One region of the Halopseudomonas sp. 4NH20-0008 genome, then DNA from elsewhere that is predicted to be linked to it. Evidence: predicted binding sites of a transcription regulator. Region 1 holds the regulator's gene; the other holds the start of a gene.

What was found. The regulator FliA, encoded in region 1, starts transcription of late flagellar genes. The targets are predictions, from matches to a motif close to CTAAAGTTTNNNNNNNNNNNGCCGNTAA.
Region 2: a site for FliA is predicted at 5,302-5,329, ahead of AC27HQ_RS15140 (methyl-accepting chemotaxis protein). Genes of this name have one in related genera too.

The regions. Positions count from the first base shown of each region.
Region 1 covers NZ_BAAJMD010000012.1:48,445-59,981, reverse strand. Annotated here, with positions in the region: gene AC27HQ_RS12765 (tetratricopeptide repeat protein) at 1-814, opposite strand, end outside; gene flhA (flagellar biosynthesis protein FlhA) at 1,050-3,155, shown strand; gene flhF (flagellar biosynthesis GTPase FlhF) at 3,207-4,565, shown strand; gene fleN (flagellar synthesis regulator FleN) at 4,597-5,424, shown strand; gene AC27HQ_RS12745 (RNA polymerase sigma factor FliA) at 5,421-6,158, shown strand; gene AC27HQ_RS12740 (chemotaxis response regulator CheY) at 6,352-6,729, shown strand; gene AC27HQ_RS12735 (protein phosphatase CheZ) at 6,751-7,545, shown strand; gene AC27HQ_RS12730 (chemotaxis protein CheA) at 7,573-9,774, shown strand; gene AC27HQ_RS12725 (protein-glutamate methylesterase/protein-glutamine glutaminase) at 9,907-11,016, shown strand; gene AC27HQ_RS12720 (flagellar motor protein) at 11,016-11,537, shown strand, end outside.
Region 2 covers NZ_BAAJMD010000017.1:48,653-60,189, forward strand. Annotated here, with positions in the region: gene selB (selenocysteine-specific translation elongation factor) at 1-43, opposite strand, end outside; gene selA (L-seryl-tRNA(Sec) selenium transferase) at 40-1,446, opposite strand; gene AC27HQ_RS15130 (UGSC family (seleno)protein) at 1,673-2,203, opposite strand; gene AC27HQ_RS15135 (hypothetical protein) at 2,200-3,636, opposite strand; gene AC27HQ_RS15140 (methyl-accepting chemotaxis protein) at 3,730-5,190, opposite strand; gene fabB (beta-ketoacyl-ACP synthase I) at 5,413-6,630, opposite strand; gene fabA (3-hydroxyacyl-[acyl-carrier-protein] dehydratase FabA) at 6,642-7,157, opposite strand; gene AC27HQ_RS15155 (class I adenylate-forming enzyme family protein) at 7,378-8,943, opposite strand; gene AC27HQ_RS15160 (ATP-binding protein) at 9,048-10,985, opposite strand; gene AC27HQ_RS15165 (hypothetical protein) at 10,982-11,537, opposite strand, start outside.

The DNA.
Region 1 (11,537 bases):
GGTAATAACGCCCTAGCAACATCAGGCCATCCGGGTGCTGTTGCTGTGCTGATTGGGTGGCCCAGTGCATAGCCTTGTCCTCATCACCCGCCAGTTCGCTGATGCGCGCCAAATGCTGCTGGGCTTTGGCATCGCCACTGGCTGCCGGACCTGCACAGGCGGTTTCAGCCTGGCTGTAGTTGCGTATGGTAAAGAGCAGGTAGCAATTGCTTGCTTGCCGACGGACCACAGCCAGTTCTACCGAGTCGTCCTGTGGGGCAATGCCGTAAAGACTGGCGGGAACGCTGGAATCGGCTGGCGCTGGTCTGACAGCGCTCTGCTGCTCGGTTGCCATGGACTCTTGCGTCGCCTCAGGTCGAGACCGCTCCAACTGGTCGGCAAAGGCCTTGACCTGCTCCGGGCAGGAGTAAAGATAGCCGCGTTCCAGACGCTGCAGATTACCTTGATCCGGCGTTACGCTGGCGTAACGGCGAGCAATGACCTGACATCGCCGCTCGCGTTCAGTCGCTACGGTTTCCAGCAAGGTGGCTCTTGACCTGTCATTGCTGTGTGCTTCGAGATAACGGGTCAGGGGGTCGATATAGGGTTGGGCAAAGAGGGCTTCGACCTCCTGTTGGTACTGTTGCTGCACTCTGGATTGCTGGCCAAGGCCGGTAAACGCGGCAAGCCGGTTGCCCTGGTCGCTGAGCATGTCACCGGCTTTGCTGAGAAACTCGCCAGAGGCGCTGAGTACCTGCTGGCGATCTGGCAAGCTTGAGCAGCCGCTTGCAAGCAGAGAGATAAAACTGGCTAAGGCAACAACTGATACGCGCATGTCTATTCCCGATCAAGGCCCCTGCTCTGATTACCGACCCCATTGACCGCTCAAGCGCCAGTCCGGATGCCAACCCACTGGCCTAATAATAGCACCGCCGGCCCAGGGCAAGAGCAGAGTTTTCCAAAAGGATTTCAATAGATGGAACGCTTTTTGCGTAGTCAAGATACGGACAACGGCAAGCGTCAAAAATTTGATCAGGAATCCATCGGGCATGGCAGTCGACAGAGCAGAAATGATGAGTACGGTGCGCAGCAACCTGTCCGGGTTGCGGCATGGCAGCCTGGGTGTGCCGATTCTGTTGCTGGTCATGCTCGGCATGATGATGCTGCCGGTACCGCCTTTTCTGCTTGATGTGCTGTTTACCTTCAATATTGCCTTGGCGCTGGTGGTTCTGTTGGTCTGCGCCTATGCCCTGCGACCCCTGGATTTCGCTGTTTTTCCAACCATTCTGTTGGTCGCAACCTTGCTGCGCCTGGCGCTCAACGTAGCCTCTACACGGGTTGTGCTGCTCTACGGTCATGAGGGTGGCGATGCTGCAGGTAAGGTGATTCAGGCCTTCGGTGAAGTGGTGATTGGTGGTAACTATGTGGTTGGTCTGGTGGTCTTCGCCATCCTGATGATCATCAACTTCGTAGTGGTTACCAAGGGCGCGGGACGTATTTCGGAGGTCAGCGCACGCTTTACCCTGGATGCCATGCCCGGCAAGCAGATGGCCATTGATGCCGACTTGAATGCCGGTTTGATTGATCAGGAACAGGCCAAGCTGCGGCGTCAGGAAGTGGCCCAGGAAGCTGACTTCTATGGCTCGATGGACGGTGCCAGCAAGTTTGTTCGCGGTGATGCGGTGGCCGGTCTGATGATCCTGTTCATAAATATCATCGGTGGTCTGGCCATTGGTATGGCGCAGCATGATCTGCCCTTTGCCGAAGCCGGACGTATTTATGTGCTGTTGACCATTGGTGACGGTCTGGTGGCGCAAATTCCTTCACTGTTGCTGTCGACGGCTGCGGCCATCATGGTAACCCGGGTATCGACCTCCGAGGACATGGGGGCGCAGGTCCAGCGTCAAATGTTTGCCTCGCCCAAGGCCCTGGCGATTGCCGCTGCAATTCTGATCGTCATGGGTCTGATTCCCGGCATGCCCCATTTTTCCTTTATCAGCCTGGGTGCTCTGGCGGCCGGTGCGGCCTACGTGATCGCCAATCGTCAGCGTCTTAAGGTGGTTGCTGACGAGGAACAGGAGCGTCAGTTGGCTGAAGTGCCTGCTGCGCCTCGCCAGGAGGTCAAGGAGCTGGGCTGGGACGATGTCACCCCGGTCGACATGGTTGGCCTGGAGGTGGGGTATCGCCTGATTCCTTTGGTCGATCGCAATCAGGGTGGGCAATTGCTGGCGCGGATCAAGGGCGTGCGCAAGAAGCTCTCACAGGATCTGGGTTTCCTTATGCCGTCCGTCCATATTCGCGACAACCTGGACCTGGCGCCTAACGCCTATCGGGTCACGCTTATGGGTGTTGGTGTGGCTGAAGCTGAGGTCTATCCGGATCGTGAGCTGGCGATCAATCCGGGTCAGGTATTTGGTGATATCAAGGGTATTGCCGGCAAGGATCCTGCCTTTGGGCTGGATGCTGTGTGGATCGAGCCCATGCAGAAGGATCAGGCGCAGTCACTTGGTTACACCGTTGTCGATGCCAGTACGGTGGTCGCCACCCATATCAATCAGATATTGCACAAGCATGCCCATGAGCTGATTGGCCATGAGGAGGTGCAGCAGTTGATGCAGGTACTGGCCAAAGCCTCGCCGAAACTGGCAGAGGAGCTGGTACCCGGCATCATTTCCTTGTCAGCGTTGCTCAAGGTATTGCAAGGGCTGCTGCAGGAACAGGTGCCGGTAAGGGATATTCGGACCATTGCCGAGGCCATCGCCAACCAGCCTTCCAAGAGTCAAGATCCCGGCGCGTTGATCGCCTCGGTGCGAGTAGCGTTGTCGCGCTCAATCGTGCAAAGCATTGTCGGGCTTGACTCCGAGCTGCCTGTGATCACCTTGGAGCCGAGGTTGGAACAGATATTGCTACAGAGTATTCAGAAGGCCGGGCAGGGTGGTGATGACGGCGTTATGCTCGAACCGGGCATGGCCGAAAAACTCCAGCGCTCTCTGGCCGATGCGGTGCAGCGGCAGGAGTTGCAAGGCAAGCCGGCGATTTTGCTGGTAGCCGGTCCGATCCGCGGCATGATGGCCAAATTTGTACGCTATGCGGCCCCTGGCGCCCATGTGTTGTCCTACCAGGAAATACCGGACAGCAAGCAGGTCACCATAGTCGCTACCGTAGGCCAGAGTTAATCCAACCTCTGATAAAGGGGCGGTCAGATGAATGAGCAAGGTGGGTCAGCCATGAAGGTAAAACGTTTCTTTGCCGCCGATATGCGTCAGGCAATGAAGTTGGTCAGAGACGAGCTGGGCGGTGATGCCTCGATCATTGCCAATCGGCGCGTCGCTGGCGGCGTGGAACTGACCGCCGCCCTCGACTTTGACGCTCCGCGCCTGACGCCGCCGACGCCTGGCCTGGATCTGGAGCTGAGAAAAACCCAGGAACGCATTGTAACTGCCCAGGCTCAATTGGCCGTTGGCGAACAGATGTCAGGTGGCCCCAAGGTCAACCGTCAGTTGTTTGGCGACACCATGCGTCAGGCGGTTGAATCAGGATCCAGCGTGGCCCGTGATCTGCTGGAACGCCTGAACAGCGAAGAATCACAGCCGGTTAACGGCGCGGTCCAGGCTCAGCCTGCGGCGCGCGGGTATGCGGCAGCTGCCGAGGCGGGCAGCATCAGTGACATGCGCGCCGAGATTGCAGGTCTGCGGGAGATGCTCGAGGCGCAACTAGGCAGCCTGAGCTGGGGGCAGATGCATCAAACCCAACCGCGTCAGGCCAGTCTCTGGCGTCGCCTGACGCAGCTTGGTTTTCCGGCTGAGCTGAGTCAGCAACTGCTGCGCCTGGTCGACAACGAGCCCAACACCAAACAGGCTTGGCGCATGCTGCTGGCCCACCTGGCCCACAGCCTGCCGGTCATGCGTGATGAATTGATCGAGCGTGGCGGTGTCGTGGCGCTGGTCGGGCCGACCGGGGCTGGCAAGACCACAACCCTGGGCAAGCTGGCCGCCCGCTACGTGCTCAAGCACGGTAGCCAGCATGTGGCCCTGGTTACCATGGATACCTACCGAATTGGTGCCCACGAACAACTGCGTACCCTGGGTCGGATTCTGAATGTGCCGGTGCGGGTGGTGGACGAGCAGAACAGCCTGGCTGATGTGCTGCGCGAATTTTCCGGTAAGCGCTTGGTGTTGGTGGATACTGCAGGCCTGCAAGCTCAGGACCCGCATCTGCACAGCCAGCTCAGTGAATTGGCTGCGCTGGGCCAAAAGGTCAGCAAGTTGCTGGTTTTGGCTGCCACAAGTCAATACCAGGTTCTGAAAGCCGCCTATCATACATATAAGCGCTGTGGTCTTGACGCTTGCGTATTGACCAAGGTGGATGAGGCGGCAACACTGGGCGAGGCATTGGGGCTGGCTATGCAGCAGGGTTTGCCGGTAGCCTATCTGGCAGATGGCCAGCGTATCCCTGATGATATCGCCTGTGGCGTTGGTCATCAGTTGGTCAGTCGGGCCGTTACCCTGGCTGGAAACGAGCCACCGGCCGATCAGGACATGGCAGACGTGTTTGCCGGTATACTCCATAATCAGCGTGCAAGCTGATTCACAAACGATAATAAGGTAATCAACGCAGATGGGTAGCAAACATCCGGTTCAGGTTATCGCAGTTACCGGCGGCAAAGGTGGCATCGGCAAGACCAACGTCTCGGTCAACCTGGGTCTGGCCTTGGCCGAGCTGGGGCGTCGCGTTGTGTTGCTGGATGCCGACCTTGGCCTGGCCAATGTTGATGTGCTGCTGGGTATCAAGCCCAAAGCCACCTTGGCCGACGTGCTCGAAGGCACCTGTGAACTGCGTGATGTGATGATCACTGGCCCGGGCGGGATGCGTATTGTTCCGGCGGCCTCCGGTGCCGCCACCATGGTCAACCTCAACCCCCAGCAGCATGCGGGCCTGATTCAGGCATTCAGTGATATTGGTGACAATATCGATGTGCTGATTGTCGATACGGCCGCAGGCATTGGCGACTCGGTGGTCAGTTTCGTCCGTGCTGCCCAGGAAGTGCTGGTGGTGGTATGCGATGAGCCCACCTCGATTACCGATGCCTATGCGCTGATCAAGCTGCTCAATCGGGATTATGGCATGACCCGTTTCCGGGTTTTGGCTAACATGGTGCATACACCGCAGGAAGGTCGCACAGTCTTTGCTAAACTGACCAAGGTAACTGACCGATTTCTGGATGTGGCGCTGCAGTATGTGGGTGCCGTGCCCTACGACGAGAATGTTCGCAAGGCCGTACAAAAACAGCGGGCTGTGTATGAAGCCTTCCCGCGTAGCAAGGCGTCCATGGCTATTCGAGCCATAGCCCAGAAAGTCGATGCGTGGCCTTTGCCGGCCAACCCACGCGGGCATCTGGAGTTTTTTGTCGAACGCCTTGTCCAGCAGACAGGAACGGGCCTATGACGCAGGCCGCAGCCGGGGTAAGCATGTATACACGCGCACAATGTTCATCTGAACATCAGGACCAGCTGGTTGCCCAGTTTGCCCCCCTGGTGAAGCGTATTGCCTACCATCTGCTGGGCCGCCTGCCTGCTAGTGTGCAAGTTGATGATCTGATTCAGGCTGGCATGATTGGCCTGCTGGAAGCTTCGCGAAAATTCGATAATGGCAAGGGTGCCAGTTTTGAAACCTATGCCGGCATCCGCATTCGTGGTGCCATGCTTGACGAGGTGCGCAAGGGTGACTGGGCGCCCCGTTCGGTTCATCGTAACACCCGCATGGTGTCTGACGCGGTCAGAGCGGTCGAGTCGCGCCTGGGACGGGATGCTAAAGATCACGAGATTGCGGCCGAACTTGAGATGAGCCTTGAAGATTATTATGCGATTCTCAACGATACTGCCGGCAGCAAGTTGTTCAGCTTTGACGACCTGCTCGAGAGCGGCGCTCGTGCCGATGCTCACAGTGATGAAGAACCTTTTCAAGGCATGCAGGACGAGCGTTTCAGAGCGGCTTTGGTTGAGGCGATAGAAGGTTTGCCAGAACGCGAAAGGCTGCTGCTGTCGCTGTACTATGAGGAAGAGTTGAATCTCAAGGAGATTGGCGCGGTATTGGGCGTCAGCGAGTCAAGAGTCAGCCAGTTGCACAGCCAATGTGCCGCCAGGCTGCGTTCAAGACTGTCAGGATGGCATAACGATTGATTTTGTTGCCAGCATCCGGACAATGCCCGGTTGGCCTGGAAAATAAGCATTGCATGTCAGATGGGGCAGCGCCGCGCTGCCGCTGCGGTTACACTGGCATCAGCGGGATCTGAAGGCTTGTTTGGCCAGTAGGTTAACGGGGTGTGTGACAGCACTCTTCCTGGTGTGTACGGAGGTCGACTTGGACAAGAACATGAAAATCCTCATCGTGGATGATTTCTCGACGATGAGACGCATTATCAAGAACCTGCTGCGGGATCTTGGCTTCACCAATACCGCCGAGGCTGATGACGGCAATACCGCATTGCCGATGTTGCAGAGCGGCAGTTTCGACTTCCTGGTTACTGACTGGAACATGCCGGGCATGAGCGGCATTGACCTGTTGCGCGCTGTGCGTGCCGACGAACGTCTGAAGCATTTGCCTGTTCTCATGGTGACGGCTGAGGCCAAGCGCGATCAGATCATTGAAGCGGCTCAGGCCGGAGTCAATGGCTACGTGGTCAAACCTTTTACCGCCCAGGCGTTGAAAGAAAAGATCGAAAAGATTTTTGAGCGCGTCCAGGCCAAATGACAACACACCGGGGTACAGGTTATGGCACTAAGTAAGGATCCCGGCCAGGCAACCGCTCAGGAATTTGAACATTCCCTGAAAGACAACGCGCGGCAACTGGTCGATTATCTGGAGCAAGGTCATTATGGTGAGGCCATTCTGGTCATTCATGCCATCAACCAGGCACGTGATCGCGGTCTCTACCATGAGGTCGGACAACTGACCCGCGCATTGCACAACGCCATTGTCAATTTTCAGATCGATACCACCCACGCACTGGGCGACGAAAACGAAACCTCCAAGATTTCTGATGCATCAGACCGCCTTGATTATGTGGTGCAGCTGACCGACAAGGCCGCCAATCGCACTATGGATCTGGTGGAAAGCAGTGCCCCCATCGTTTCGGCCCTGGGCCAGGAAGCCAGCGTGCTGCGTGCTGACTGGGAGCGCCTGCAGCGCCGTGAAATGGCCGCGGGCGAATTCCGTGATCTGTACCGTCGTATCGGTGAGTTCCTTGAGAAAACCGAAACCTCGAGCACTGAAGTCAGCGCACAACTCAACGATATTCTGATGGCGCAGGATTACCAGGACCTTACAGGCCAGGTGATCAAACGTGTTATTACCTTGGTCCATGATGTTGAAGAAAGTCTGGTGAACCTGGTTCGCATGGCGGGACATGTGGACCGCATGGCCGGGATTGCTCATGCCGAAGAGCCGGTCGAAGCGAAAAAAACTTCACCCAGGGGTGAAGGTCCGCAGATTCATGCCGATACAAGAGAAGACGTAGTATCCGGACAGGACGAAGTGGACGATCTTCTCTCCAGTCTGGGCTTCTAACAACAAGCGCGACCCGGGAGTGGATGCATGAGTTTTGATGCGGATGAGGAAATTCTTCAAGACTTTCTGGTAGAAGCCGGCGAGATTCTCGAGCTGTTGTCTGAACAGCTGGTCGAGCTGGAGAATCGTCCCGATGACATGAATCTGCTCAACGCTATTTTTCGCGGCTTCCACACGGTAAAAGGCGGAGCAGGATTCCTGCAGCTGGATGCCCTGGTTGGTTGCTGCCATATAGCCGAAAACGTTTTCGATATTCTGCGCAAGGGTGAGCGCAAAGTCGATTCAGAGCTGATGGATGTCGTCCTTCAGGCCCTCGACAGTGTTAATGAAATGTTCAGCCAGGTGCGCGAGGGTGAAGAGCCCCGTCCTGCAGACCCCGCTTTGCTTGAAGCACTTGCTCGCCTTGCCCACCCTGCATCCGATGACCCTGCGCCGGCCGATCCAGTCGCCCAACCAACCGCAAGTGCAGTTGCGAACCCGTCAGACCAGCCCGTTGCCGAGGGTGATATCACCGATGACGAGTTCGAGAAGTTACTCGATGCCCTGCATGGATCCGAGAACGAGTCAGCCGCACCCGCGACGGCGGGCAGCGATGACGAGATTACCGATGACGAGTTTGAGGCGCTGCTGGACCAGTTGCATGGAACCACTGCAGTCGAGTCAGTCGTTGCTGAACCTGCTCCCGAGCGCGTCAGCGATGAAATTAATGACGATGAATTCGAGGCCCTGCTGGATCAACTGCATGGCAAGGGCGCTGCGCCCGGCTTGAAAGCCGATGAGGCACCCTCTGCGCCATCAGATCCGGCGATCAATAGCGATGATGCGCATATAACCGATGATGAGTTTGAAGCCCTGCTGGACCAGCTGCATGGTTCAGGAAAGGCTCCAGGCAAGGACAGCAGCCCTGCTGCTGTAACCTCTGGTACTAAGCCCGCAGTGGCTGACGCCAAGCCCAAAGCGCCTGAAAAAGCCAAGCCCAAAGCCGCTCCTGAACCCAGCCAAAAAGCCCTTGCCGTTCCTGACCCGGCCACTGCGCCTGGCGGACTCGAGGCCGCCGCGCCCGAAACCACCGTACGTGTGGATACCGCTCGGTTGGACGAGATCATGAACATGGTGGGCGAGCTGGTGCTGGTGCGCAATCGTCTGGTACGCCTTGGTCTGAGCAGCGGAGATGAAGAGCTGAACAAGGCCGTTGGCAATCTGGACGTGGTGACTGCGGATCTGCAGTCCTCGGTAATGAAGACCCGCATGCAGCCAATCAAGAAGGTCTTCGGACGCTTTCCACGTGTCGTCCGGGACCTGGCCCGCAACCTCAGAAAGGAAATCAATCTCGAACTGATCGGCGAAGAAACCGACTTGGACAAGAATCTGGTTGAAGCCCTGGCCGATCCCCTTGTCCACCTTGTACGCAACTCGGTCGATCACGGTATCGAGATGCCTGATGAGCGTGAGGCAGCAGGCAAGTCGCGAACCGGCAAGGTTATTCTTGCAGCCGCGCAGGAAGGCGATCACATTCTGCTGACTATCACCGATGATGGTCGTGGCATGGATGCAGAGGTACTGCGTGCCAAGGCAGTCGAGAAGGGCATGATGGACAAGGATGCCGCTGATCGTTTGACCGAAAGTGAATGTTTCGACCTGATTCTGGCTCCGGGTTTTTCAACCAAGACCGAAATTTCCGATGTATCCGGTCGCGGTGTTGGTATGGACGTGGTCAAGACCAAGATTTCCCAGCTGAACGGCACAATAGGTATCCATTCGGTCAAGGGTGAAGGCAGCCGCATTGCCATCAAGGTACCCCTGACGCTGGCAATCATGCCGACATTGATGGTCATGTTGGCAGACCAGGCCTTTGCCTTGCCACTGGTCAGCGTTAACGAGATTTACAGTCTGGATCTGTCGCGCACCAATGTGGTGGATGGTCAGGAGGTCATCATTGTCCGCGACAAGGCCCTGCCGCTGTTCTTCCTCAAGCGCTGGTTGATGCCCGGTGTGGCGGATAACAGTGATCGCTCGGCAGCCAGTGTCGTGATTGTTTCAGTCGGCACCCAGCGTGTCGGTTTTGTGGTGGATCAACTGGTCGGGCAAGAGGAGGTAGTGATCAAGCCTCTGGGCCGCATGTTGCAGGGTACACCCGGGATGTCCGGTGCAACCATTACCGGCGATGGCCGCATTGCACTGATTCTTGATATCCCCAGTCTGCTCAAGCGCTACGCGCGACGCGGTTAGCTCCGAACGGGCGGGCAGTGGGTAAAGCGCTAACGGACTTGATCGCCAGCTGGGTTGGCCAGCTATAGTGGGATAACAGGATTCAGGTTCGGCAGCACGCTGCTGCCGGGCTGACAGGTTTCAGGAGAGTGTATGGCGGTCAAGGTGCTGGTGGTGGATGACTCGGGTTTCTTTCGTCGCCGGGTGACGGAGATCCTTGCAGGCGATCCGCAGATCCAGGTGGTTGGTACCGCTTCCAATGGCCGTGAAGCGGTAGACCAGACGCTGGCTTTGCGTCCTGATGTGGTGACCATGGATTATGAAATGCCGGTGCTTGACGGTATTTCAGCCGTGCGCGAAATCATGCAGCGATGCCCCACGGCAGTACTGATGTTCTCTTCTCTGACCTATGAAGGCGCTCGCGTCAGTCTGGATGCGCTGGATGCGGGTGCCGCTGACTATCTGCCAAAGAACTTCGAGGATATTTCGCGTAATCCCGACAAGGTCAGGCAATTGCTGTGTGAGCGCGTGCATGCGCTGGCGCGCACCAACCGTCGCTCCCTCGGTCTGGCTGCTGCCCCACAAAACGCCCCAAGCAGCCCGTCCCCGGCAGTGAGGCCTCAACTCCGTCCGGGTGAGCCCGCCGTCAAGCCCGCTGTGGCGCCGATTGCCAACCGGTCGACCAGCCCTGCGCCGCGTCGCAAGCATTACCAGTTGGTCGCGATTGGTACTTCCACGGGTGGTCCGGTGGCTTTGCAACGGGTACTGACCCAGTTACCGGCCAATTTCCCTTCGCCGTTGTTGTTGATTCAGCACATGCCTGCGGCTTTCACCAAAGCCTTCGCTGAGCGTCTGGACAAACTGTGCCGGATTACCGTAAGAGAGGCTGTTGACGGTGATGCGCTGCGCCCGGGCGTTGCCTTGCTGGCTCCAGGCGGTAAGCAGATGATGGTTGACGGGCGAGGCGTGGTGAGAATTCTGCCCGGTGATGAGCGTCTGAATTTCAAGCCTTGCGTTGATGTCACCTTCGGTTCAGCTGCCAAGGCCTTTCGCGACAAGGTGCTGGCGGTGGTGCTGACCGGTATGGGTGCCGATGGTCGAGAAGGGGCGCGCATTCTGAAACAGTCCGGCAGCGATGTCTGGGCCCAGGATGAGGCAAGCTGTGTCATCTATGGCATGCCAATGGCGGTGGTGAAGGCCAATCTGGCCGACGGCGTTTACAGTCTGGACGACATTGGCCGTTATCTGGCGGAGCTGAGCTGATGGATATCCTCAGTATCATTGGCGTCATTCTCGCCTTCGTGGCGATTCTTGGCGGCAATTATCTTGAGGGTGGGCATGCGGCGGCCCTGATCAACGGTCCTGCCGCGCTGATTGTGTTTGGTGGCACGCTGGGAGCGGCCTTTATTCAGACCCCGCTGAAAGTATTCAAGCGTGCCCTGGCGATAGCCAGCTGGATTTTCTTTCCGCCGAAGAACCGCCTGCAGCAGGGCATCAGCCAAGTGATAGGGTGGAGTACCATCGCGCGCAAGGAAGGCCTGCTCGGGCTTGAGCAAATCGCCGAGTTGGAGTCCGATCAGTTTGCCCGCAAGGGCTTGCAACTGCTGGTCGATGGCAGCGAGCCGGAGGCCTTGCGCAGTATTCTTGAAGTGGATCTCATGACCCGTGAGAGCCATGACCTGATGGCCACCAAGGTTTATGAAAGTATGGGCGGCTATTCACCGACCATTGGCATTATCGGCGCGGTAATGGGCCTGATTCACGTCATGGGCAATCTGGCTGAT
Region 2 (11,537 bases), on a different contig from region 1:
CGGTCTTGCCGTGGTCCACATGCCCGGCGGTGGCGATAATCATCGGTAGGGCTGCGCCTGCAGTTGGCTGAGCAATTGCGCTTCTTCGTCCAAACAGCGTATATCGAGCAGTAGCTGGCCGTCGTGGATGCGGCCGATGATCGGCACCGGCAGGGTCCTGAGCGCAGCCTGCAGAGCCTGCAGTTGCCTATTGCTGCCGCGCTTGCTTGAGGCGGGGCGCAGGGCGATGGCGCAGCTGGGCAAGCGCTCTATGGGTAGCGAGCCGCTGCCAATCTGGCCCATGACATTCATTATCGTGACCGCCGTCTGCTCGCCCGTCCAGGACTGAAATGCCGAAAGCAAGCGTTCAGCCTGCTGCCGAATCTCCTCCTGCGTGCGGCTTAACCAGCGCAGGCTGGGCAGGCGTTCGGCGAGTTTTTCCGGCTGCGCGTAAAGCGTGAGTACTGCCTCCAGAGCCGCGAGGGTGACCTTGTCGCAGCGTAGTGCGCGCTTGAGCGGATTGGTCTTCAGCTTGTCGATCAGGCTCCGCTTGCCGACAATGATCCCGGCTTGCGGGCCACCCAATAGCTTGTCGCCGCTGAAGGTGACCAGGTCCGCGCCACTGGCAATGCTGTCCATCGGTGTAGGCTCGTAGGGCAAACCCCACTGGCGCATATCGATCAGACTGCCGCTGCCCAGATCTATCGCGTAGGGCAGGCCCTGGTCGTGGGCGGCCTGCGCTATCTGTTGCTCCGGTACGCTGGCGGTGAACCCCTGAATGGTGTAATTGCTGGCGTGAACCGTCATCAGCAGGCCCGTCTTCGGGTTGATGGCGTCGACATAGTCACGCCGGTGGGTGCGGTTGGTCGTGCCGACTTCGACCAGTTTGGCCTGGGCGCGACGCATGATATCCGGCACACGGAAGGCGCCGCCGATCTCCACCAGCTCGCCGCGTGAAACCAGCACCTCTTTACCCTTTGCCAGGGTGTTCAGTGTCAGCAGGACGGCTGCGGCATTGTTGTTGACCACGGTGGCCGCTTCGGCGCCGGTCAGTCGGCACAGCCAGGCTTCGACATGGCTGTCACGGTCACCGCGTTTGCCCGTAGCCAGATCGAATTCCAGGTTGCTGGCGCCACGTGCGACGTCACACATTGCCACTATGGCCTCTTCCGGCAGCGGCGCGCGGCCAAGGTTGGTGTGCAGTACGGTACCGGTCAGGTTGAACACCTTGCGCAGGGACGGGGCCAGTAGTTGCTGCAGTTGCTGCTGCACCCTTTCAACAAGCTGATCTGGCTCACAGGGCTGGCAGGCCGCTCTGAGCCGCTGCAGCTCACCGTTGATGCTCTGTTTGGTCAGCTCGCGGCCGAAGTCTTCGGTCAGTTGGCGTATGAGGGGCCAGTTGAGTATGTGGTCAATGGAGGGCAGGGTGCGGCGCACATCGCTGGATGTGGTCAGGTCGGTATTCAGCACGGAACACTAGCCTCGAGAAGTAATGCGAAGCATAAGAGTTGATGGACGCCAAAGCTGAAATGGGCGGATGGGGCACCCCGGTACAAGACCATCAATGCCAGGGATGGCATTGCTGAGCTACAAGGACGTACTTGCCGCGTGTCTTGTACCGGGGTGCCCCATTTGCCCAGAACCCCCATCTTGCCAATCAACTCTTATGCACGGGCCGCAAGGCCCGCCATTATCACGAGTCCTGCAGCGTTAGTGCCTTCACTATGCTGTCGAAGGCGTTATCGGCGAGTGTACGCAGTTCGTCATCGGTACGGTCCTGAATCGGGTGGGGTACAAACACCATCTTCGGGTCCATGCCCAATGCCTTGGACTGCAACGCTGCCGCCTCAACGAATTCGCTGGAAGCAATACCTACACCGGGAATCTGTCGGCCTTCGAGGTCGCCTATATCATGCATACAGCACGAGGTACAGGAGCCTCAGTCGGCCAAGCCTTCCACCAGCACGTCTACCTCACTGGCGATCTGTTGTTTCAGATCGGTGGGGGCGATGCGTGCAAAGGTAGGTTTGCGATAGCGTTTTACCTCGATACCGCGCTCGCTGAGCAGTTCGTCCAGACGATCCAGCAATACGTTGCCGCGTGACTTGGAAATGTCCAGCAAACCGACAGTCAGGCCTTCGAGTGACGCAGGTCTGGCCGTCAATGCGCGGCTGGTAGCCGTGCGCTCAGCGGTCGGGTCGAGCAGAATGGTTGGCGATGTCATGCCGTTACCTCCTTGCTAACCGGGGTGGAGCCCGTCGGGCCGGAAGCGGCCCAACCAGCAATAACAGCGGAAAACAGACCAGCCGGGCCACCGGCCCTGACGATCAGTAATCCACCAGGTCGAAACTTGGGTAGATCTGCGCCGGCAAACTGCTCCGGCATGCCTTCGGTAATATCTTGCGCACCCATGACCAGCTCCTTGCCTGGCAAGGTCAGCAGGCGAGCCAGTTCCTGGTGCAGGCGGGCCTTGCTCCAGCCGGCATCTGTGAAGACCCGACAATGCTCGGGTGATACCACCAGAATGGCATCACCGTGCATGACCAGCTTGTAGTGATCGACGGCACGCAGCGACAGGGCAAAACTGCGTGCCAGGGATTCGGGGGTGCGGGACTTCTGATCGACAATGGCCTGTACGCCTTCAGCAGCAAACAGGGTAACCACCGACTGGTCCGGGCTGAACCCGCGTTCCACGGCCAGGGAATTCCATTCGCTGTCCTCGGCCTCGGCAAAGCAGAATGTAAATTTGCCGGGGGTGCCCATGGTAGCTCGATCTATCTCGCCGGGGCGCCCACCACCTACGTTGCGCACGACCAGCTGCAGGGCGCGGCCGATGCTGGCATTGGCGCGGTTGCCCTGGCCCAGGCAGTTGACGCCGGCGTTCATGCCGATGCGCTTGGCCACCGGCCCATTGACCAGCACCAGAGGGCCAGCAAACATGGTTGTACAGAGAATGCCGTGCATGCCGAACTCGTCGACCAGGGCTGCCTCCACAGCAGCAAGTACCACCGGCATGTATTCGGGCTTGCAGCCGGCCATGACGGCATTGATGGCGACCTTCTCGACGGTGCAGGGCACCAGATCGGGTGGCATCAGGCCCAGTACTTCATCGGCCTTGCGACGGGTACCCAGGAGCATGCGATATACCCGTTCGGGCGTGGGCGGTACCACCGGCAGGCCGTCACTCCAACCACGCTCGTGGCAGGCCTCGATAGGGTCTTCGCTATCGCCGATTTCCACTTCGCGGGATTGAAAGGTCACGGCCCCGAAGCGTATCGCAAGTTTCTCGGCCATGCCCGGGTCCTGAGTCTTGGAACCGCAGCCGGGGCGCGAGGCGGGTAAATCGGGGCCAAGGCGTGACAGGCCGCTGATCTGTTCCCAGTCTTCCCGGAACCAGCCGTAGGTGCGTGACTGCTCCTGGCCCTGTTCACGGCGGATCAGGGTCGGCACAATCTCGCAATCAAGCTGCCAGGACCACTCAAGGGTGTCGTCGGCAATTTGTCTGCCCTTGCCCACATCAAAGTCGGCGGTGTCCTGCACCACAACGGTCAAGGGCAATGGGCCGCGCGCCAGTTGGGCCAGCACAGGTTCGATCAGGGCGCAGGTCGGGCAGGCGCGCTTGAGGATTACAATCAAGCCATCAGGAAGTATTTGCATACTTGATTTGTAGCAGCTTCAGGTCAGGAGGCAAGCATTATCAGTCGGTTTGATAAGGCCTGCCCGTTGTCGCAAATCGAGACACTGTCCTTCTCAGGCGATGGCTGCTTGCCATTGTTGTTGGCGTTGTTGTGCGAGGTGTTGCTCGGGCGCGCTTGTTTGCCCCAACAGGGCCGACAGTCGAACGTCCGCACCGAGCACATGGGTCAACTGCCCCTGACTGTTGAATACCGGCGCGGAGAGAGTAAAGCAAAAGGCGTCAGTCGCCGATGAGCGATACACCGGACTGATCTGCGCGCTGAGTTGGTCACGGGCCGAGCGAAACCAGGCGCGCCCGGACCAGTTACTGCCTCGCACGCTGTTAGCCGAGGCGCTAGCGAGGTCTGGCGCGGGGATATTTTCGCTGACTTGAATACCCTCGGCGTTGACCAGATACAGCAGTTCAAAGCGGCTATCCTGACGAACCCATTGCTGCATCAGCTGTTCTGCTTCACCCAGGCTGCGAACCAGTCCCGGCTCAGAGACCATGCTGATGACCCGATCACGCATCTGCTGGTGGATGCCGAGCTGGAACTGCCCCAGACCTTCGAGCAGTTGATCGCTGGCCTCGCGTACCGCATCACTGTGCTGGCGCACCCGGGTAGCGCTGTCCTTGAGTTCGGTGGCTACATCAGCGACCTGCTGGACGTCCTGACTGACCGAACGCACGGCTGCACCAATCTGTTCGGTGCCGCTGGCCATACCGGCCACGCGCTGATCCAGTTGCAACATGGCGCTGCTGGCCTGGGTCAGACTCATATCCATGCGCTGAATGCCCTCGCGGCCCTGAGCTACAGCCTTATGCATGCTGTCTCCTGCAAGATTGAGGCGGCCCATACCGCTGCGAAAGCCTTCAATGATCTGACTGACCTGTTCGGTGGCCTGGGTAGTATGGCCGGCCAGGCGTCTGACTTCCTCGGCCACCACAGCAAAGCCTCGGCCCTGTTCACCGGCACGGGCGGCTTCAATGGCCGCATTCAGGGCCAGCAGATTGGTCTGTTGGGAGATGTTGGCGATCATGCCGATCACCTGATTGACTTCGTCAATCTGCCGCGCCAGGGTCTGTATTTCCTCGGCCAATTGCTGCTCGGTGGAGCGAATGGTATCCACCTGACTCAGTACCAGTTGGCTGTCGGCTTCGCAGGCGCGCAGCTGTTGACTGACATCGCTGGCCAGTTCGGCAACACAGGCAGCCCCGGGAACCAGTTCGGCCTCTAGACTGGCACTGATTTCTTCCACGGCGCTGGCGATCATTTCCGAGGATTGCGCCAACTGTTCACCTTGCTGCTCGTTACGTCGGGCAATGCTGGCCAGTTGCGGGGCATGGGCAGCAATGCCGACGGCGGCATTCAGGCTGGTGCTGATGCGGTTGTGCAGGCGCCCGGCAAACTGACCGATGCGCCCGATCAAAGTAGGTTGTTGTGCCGTTGTGATGCTCAGATCAAGCTGATTGAAGAGTCGATCAAGCTGGTCATCCTGGGTTGACTTGCTGCGGATAAGGTCGAAGAGGCTCAAGGGCAGCTCCTGAATCAGGTGGTTGGCTCTTTTGCCCTAGCAAGTAAGGTGCCATGGCTACACTGTTCTGTAGCCTGCGGCTTTGTGTTCGTCTGCCATGGAATATGGTCAGTATCGGTGCGCAACCGGCTGACTTGTGCTGGGGCAGGGCGTTTTTATCTGTTCTGAAATGCAAACGGGCGGCTCAAGGCCGCCCGTTTGGGACAATGCAGCAATGTTCTGTCAGACGCCATTCCAGCGCTTGAGGATCAGTGTTGCATTGGTGCCCCCAAAGCCGAAGCTGTTGGACATCATCAGATCTACAGCCTGGTCAAGACGCTCGCGAAGAATCGGCAAGTTGCCGACGTTCTCATCCAGCTCATCGATGTTGGCTGATGCAGCGAGGAACTTATCACGCATCATCAGCAGGCAGTAGATGGCTTCCTGCACGCCTGCGGCGCCCAAGGAATGACCGGATAGACTCTTGGTCGAGCTGATTTTCGGAGCCTTGTCACCAAAGACCTCGCGAATGGCCTTGAGCTCGGCGACATCACCGACCGGAGTGGAGGTGCCATGGGTATTCAGGTATTCAATGGTGCCGTCAACCGTGGCAAGCGCTTGCTGCATGCAACGCACAGCGCCTTCGCCACTGGGGGCGACCATGTCATAGCCATCGGAGGTAGCACCATAACCGACCAGCTCGGCATAAATGGTTGCACCGCGCGCCAGAGCATGTTCGAGCTCTTCAACCACGACCATGCCACCACCACCGGCAATGACGAAACCGTCACGCTTGGCGTCATAGGCGCGCGAGGCCTTTTCCGGGGTGTCGTTGTACTGAGTGGACAAGGCGCCCATAGCGTCGAACAGCATGGACTGTGACCAGTGCTCCTCTTCACCACCACCGGCAAATACGATGTCCTGTTTGCCGAGCTGGATCAGTTCAGCGGCATGGCCGATACAGTGGGCGCTGGTGGCGCAGGCCGAGGAGATCGAGTAATTCACACCTTTGATTTTGAACGGGGTAGCAAGACAAGCAGAAACAGTGCTGCCCATGGTCCGAGGTACGCGGTATGGCCCGATCTTCTTGACACCTTTTTCGCGCAGAATATCAACGGCTTCCATCTGGTTCAGGGTTGAGGCGCCACCGCTGCCAGCGACCAGGCCGGTACGTACGTTGCTGACCTGTTCCTCGGTCAGGCCGGCATTGGCAATGGCCTGCTCCATGGATAGGTAAGCAAAGGCCGCAGCATCGCCCATGAAACGCTTGATCTTGCGGTCGATAGCCGCTTCAAGGTCAATCTCCACGCTGCCAGCAACCTGGCTGCGCAAGCCCATCTCAGCATAATCGGGTTTAAAGCGAATACCGGATTTGCCTGCCTTGAGACTGGCGGCAACGGTTTCCAGGTCCTGGCCCAGGCACGATACGATGCCCATGCCGGTAATCACGACGCGACGCATGGCGATAATCCTCAGAAGCTGTCAGTAGAAGTGAACAAGCCCACACGCAGCCCTTCGGCGGTGTAGATTTCGCGACCATCCACGGCCATGCTGCCATCGGCAATGCCAAGGGTCAGTGAGCGATTGATGGTGCGTTTGATATGGATGGTGTAGGTCACCTTTTTGGCGGTCGGCAGGACCTGGCCAAAGAACTTGACCTCACCGGAGCCGAGGGCGCGACCGCGGCCTTCGTAGCCCAGCCAGCCAAGGTGAAACCCAACCAGTTGCCACATGGCATCAAGCCCCAGGCAGCCGGGCATGACCGGGTCGCCCTCGAAGTGACAGGCAAAAAACCACAGGTCAGGGTTGATATCCAGTTCGGCAACGATTTCGCCCTTGCCGAACTTGCCACCGGTATCGCTGATATGGACGATACGGTCGATCATCAGCATGTTGGGGGCGGGTAATTGTGCGTTTCCGGGTCCGAACATCTCGCCGCGGCTACACTTCAGCAGCTCTTCCCGGGTGTACGCATTCTGATTTGACATAGAGACTCCTGCTCTTCCCCGTTCGGTGGGGCGCTATTGTTTCGGCTTGGCGGGGGGTTGGATTATTTCCGCCAGCGTAAGCTCAGACTGCCGAGCCAATGTGAAAGTCACACTGGCCCGGACATCGGCTGATCAGGCGTCGAGGATACCTGCGATGCGGCTCAAGAACAAAGTTTCTGTGCCAGTAGCAGGCTTGAAACTATGCAAGCATTGCCCTGAATCAATCCAGTTCGCCAAATTCAGCCTGGAATTGATCACGCAACTCGCGCTTGAGAACCTTGCCAATGGCGCTGCGCGGCAGCTCATTGACCAGAACCAGGCGATTCAGGCGTTGGGTCTTGCCTACGCGACCGTTGAACCATTGGCAGATGTCATCGGCAGAGGGAGAGCTACCGGGTTTAAGAACGGCATAGCCCACCGGCGTTTCACCCCAGCTGCGTGATTGCACGCCAATTACGGTCACTTCGAGCAGGTCAGGATGCTTGCGCAACTCCAGTTCCAGGTCACTGGGATAAATATTGAAGCCGCCACTGATGATCATGTCCTTGCGTCTGTCCATCAGGGTGAGGAAACCCTCAGCATCGAAACGGCCGACATCCCCGGTACGAATGAAACGTTTGCCGGTGCTGTCATACCATTCGGCTTCAGCGGTTTTTTCCGGTTTGTTCAGATAGCCGGTCATCATGGCGGGGGAGTGACCAACAACTTCACCGATTTCGCCGTAGGGCAACTCCAGGCCGTCCTCGTCAATCACGCGCATGTCGTGATTTTCCAATGGCTTGCCGACGGTAGCCAGTTTGTCCGGGAACTGGTGCGCGGCCAGCATGCAAGAGCCGCCGCCTTCGGTCATGCCGTAAAACTCGATCAAGCCACCTGGCCAGCGCGCCAGAATGTCAGCCTTGAGTTCGGCATGGAAAGGTGCACTCGTGCTGAACTTCATTTTGAATTTCGACAGGTCGTACTGATCGAAATCGTCGCGGGCCATGATGCGTTGGTACTGCACCGGCACCAGCATGGTATGGGTAACCTTGAGCGCCTGAGCCAGTTGCAGGTACTTGGCTGCATCAAATTTCGCCATCAACACGACCGTGCCACCCAGGCCGATGGTGGGCAGGAAGGACACCAGGGTGGTATTCGAATACAGGGGTGTCGAGATAAGGGTTACACACTCGGGGCCATATCCGAAAACGATACCCCGCTGAATATGCGACCAGCGCATGCCGTGCGATTGCACAATCCCCTTCGGCTCGCCGGTGGTGCCTGAGGAATAGATGATGTTGAACGGCATTTCGGCGCTGATGCTGACTGCACGGGGTTGCTGGTCGCTCAACCATTGGCTGAAACCGGCTTCTGGGCGGCTGTCGTCCATGCTCAGCAGGGATAGGCCGGCCTGGCTTGCCACTGCAGCAAGGGCCTGATAAACCGGTTGATCTACAAATACCCGTTTTGCCCCGGCATCCCTGATCATGACCATCAGGCTGTCGGCGGTGGAGGAGGGTGCCAGAGGGGCCACAACGACCGCAGCTCGCAGTGCCCCTAGATAGAGGATGGCATAGGTAATGCTGTTACTGCCGCAGATGGCAATGCTGTCCCCGGGCTTGAGTCCGTCGCGCTGCAGCGCGGCGGCAACCCGATCAACCTGCTGGTTTAGTTCTGCATAGGTGATCTGAATGCCATCTTGAACCAGTGCAGGGTGCTCGGCACGTTCAATGGCATGCCGCGCGACCAACTCTGGCAGCAGACTGAAAGGTGTATCAAGGGTAATAGGCGTGAAATCGGCGCTCATATCAGGTCTGGACCCTGTGCTGTAGGCGAAAAGGTTATTGAGCGTCTAGTATCCGCTGCGGCGTGCCGCTTGCACAGGTCTGAAATGGGGCATGATCAGTCTTGTCAATAGTTGCCCTGTCCGTTCGCTTCCTGTGCCAGCCACTTGTCCAGTTCCTTTTGCAGCGCTGCGCGGGTCAGGGGTTTGGTCAGAAAACCCTGCATGCCTGCAGACTCGCATTGCTGCCGGTCGCCTTCAAAGGCGCTGGCGGTCAGGGCCACACAGGGTATGGGTTTAACTTGCCCTGCTTCACAGGCGTGCAGGTAATGGCGGAACGTAGTCAAGCCGTCCATATCCGGCAACTGCAGATCCATGAGGATCATTGAGAAGGCCTGCTGCGGATCCTTCAGTTGCTGTAGCGCCCTGTGGCCATTTTCAACAGTAACAACCTGGTGTGACAAGCTGCGCAACATGCCTTCGATGACCATTTGATTGACTGGATTGTCCTCAACCAGCAGCAAAGGCAGTCTGCTCTGGACGGGTTGCATTGCGCTTGGTTGCTCGTTCAGTGCTGGCTTGTCTGCCAGGGGTAATGAAAGCCTCAAAATAAAACAGGATCCCTGGCCTATGGCACTGGTGGCCTCAAGTTGACCACCCATCTTGAGGGCAAAGGTGCGGGCGATCGACAGTCCCAGCCCTGTGCCGCCAAAGCGTCTTGATGTGCTGCTGTCGGCTTGCTGAAATGCGTCAAACATGCTTTCGAGTTGAGCTTGTTCGATGCCAATGCCGGTATCCTCAACACGGCATTCAAGCAGAATGTTACTGTTGCCATCGGGCTGCCAATGGGCATCAACGAGTATCTGGCCCTGTTCGGTGAACTTCAGTGCATTGCCGATCAGGTTGACCAGAATTTGTCTGATCCGGGTCGGATCGCCCAGCACCAGAGGTAAGCCTGGTCTGCCGCTGGAACTGAGCTTCAGGCTCAAGCCCTTTTGACTGGCCGTGTGCTCGAAGACCATGGCGGAATTATGAATCAGTTCGTCCAGTGCGAACGGGATGTGCTCGAGCTCGAGTACACCGCGTTCGATTCTTGAAAAGTCGAGAATATCGTTGATGACGCGCAGGAGGTGATCGGTGGATTCGCCGGCAATCTCTACATACTCACTTTGTTCCTGATTCAGCTCGGTTGTTTCCAGCAACTGCAGCATCCCCAGTACACCGTTCATGGGTGTTCGCAGTTCGTGGCTCATCATGGCCAGAAAATCCGATTTGGCTCGGTTGGCGGCTTCCGCTTCTTCCCGGGCTGATGTGATTTGCATCATAGCTTGGCGCTGTTCTGCATCGGCCCGTTTGAGTGTGCGTGACAGGGCGTTGATATTGTTGATCAGTTGGCCCATTTCATATTGTTGATCTTCAGACAGCTGTGTATCCAGGTTGCCGTCTTGCAAAGACTGAACGGCCACGCTCATACGCTGCAAGGGTGAAGCCAGGGATTTTGCCAGGCGCAAGGCAAGTACCGCGGCGGCTAACATCACCAGAGAGGCGAGCAGAAGTGCGCCGTACAAAATATCTTCCTGACGCGCAGTAAAAGACTCGCTGCTTAGACCAACACGCACCTGGCCCAGATAACGGAAGGTGTCATCGGTTCGCAGTTCCGGCGTATCCAGCAGGTAAAGCTCGTTTTCCAGGGCAATGCGCTGACGCATGATGTCTGCTGAAAAATAACGCAGAGGAGGCTGTGCATCACCTGCAGCAACGTCGGTCAGGCTCAGCAGTTCGTTACCGTCCTTGTCCAGTACTGAAACGCTACGCACGTCCTTGATTTCCAAAGCGCCGCCAAGAAGGCTTTCGAGGGTGCCCAGGTTGCCACTGATTACCCCGTACTCGGCGGTCGGGGCCAGCTGGCTGGCAATCAGCTCGCCGGTATCCTGCAGTTGTCTGTCGACATCTTCCAGGCGCGCACTGACAAAGTAGGCGAAGACAATTAACCCCAACAACAAGGCGGGAGCCAGGGCCATCAGAATAAGACGATTATGGATACTACCGGCTTTCCATAAAGTCATTCAGGTACCTCCTGGCGGGCCAGTTGCGATCTTAGTCTGTTGTCATCCGGCGGTGGCAGGCCAAGAGACCGGGCAACCTGTTGGTTCGATATCACTGAAAACAACGCGGGGTAGTGTAACTGTCCTTGATGGCTGGGCTGCTCAAGCAGCGTCAAGCTGCTCAGTACCATTTGTTCCGGCGTACTGAATGTGGTGCTCAGGCTACCGGCGTTGATGTAGGGCGCACTGGGGCCGATCAGAACCTTATTGCGACTGTAACTGGTGAGCAGGATGCTTTTAAGGCTGTCTGCGTTGTAGGTAAGCGGGTCATCCGGCGCCATCAGCAGGTCGCTGATGTCGAGCAGACGTGCGAGAGCACGGGTCGGATTTTCATCGTTATCCAGGGTGTTACTGGTCAATTGCAAGCCAAGGCGTCTTGCGCTGTCCTCCCACTCAGGCAGTTGATCAGCATGCGCCCGTTTAATCAGCATGCCGACATGCGCAAGTCGGGGCATCAGCAATTTTGCCAGGCGTAATTGGCGCTCTGGGGATGGGTTGGCCAGCAGGATACGA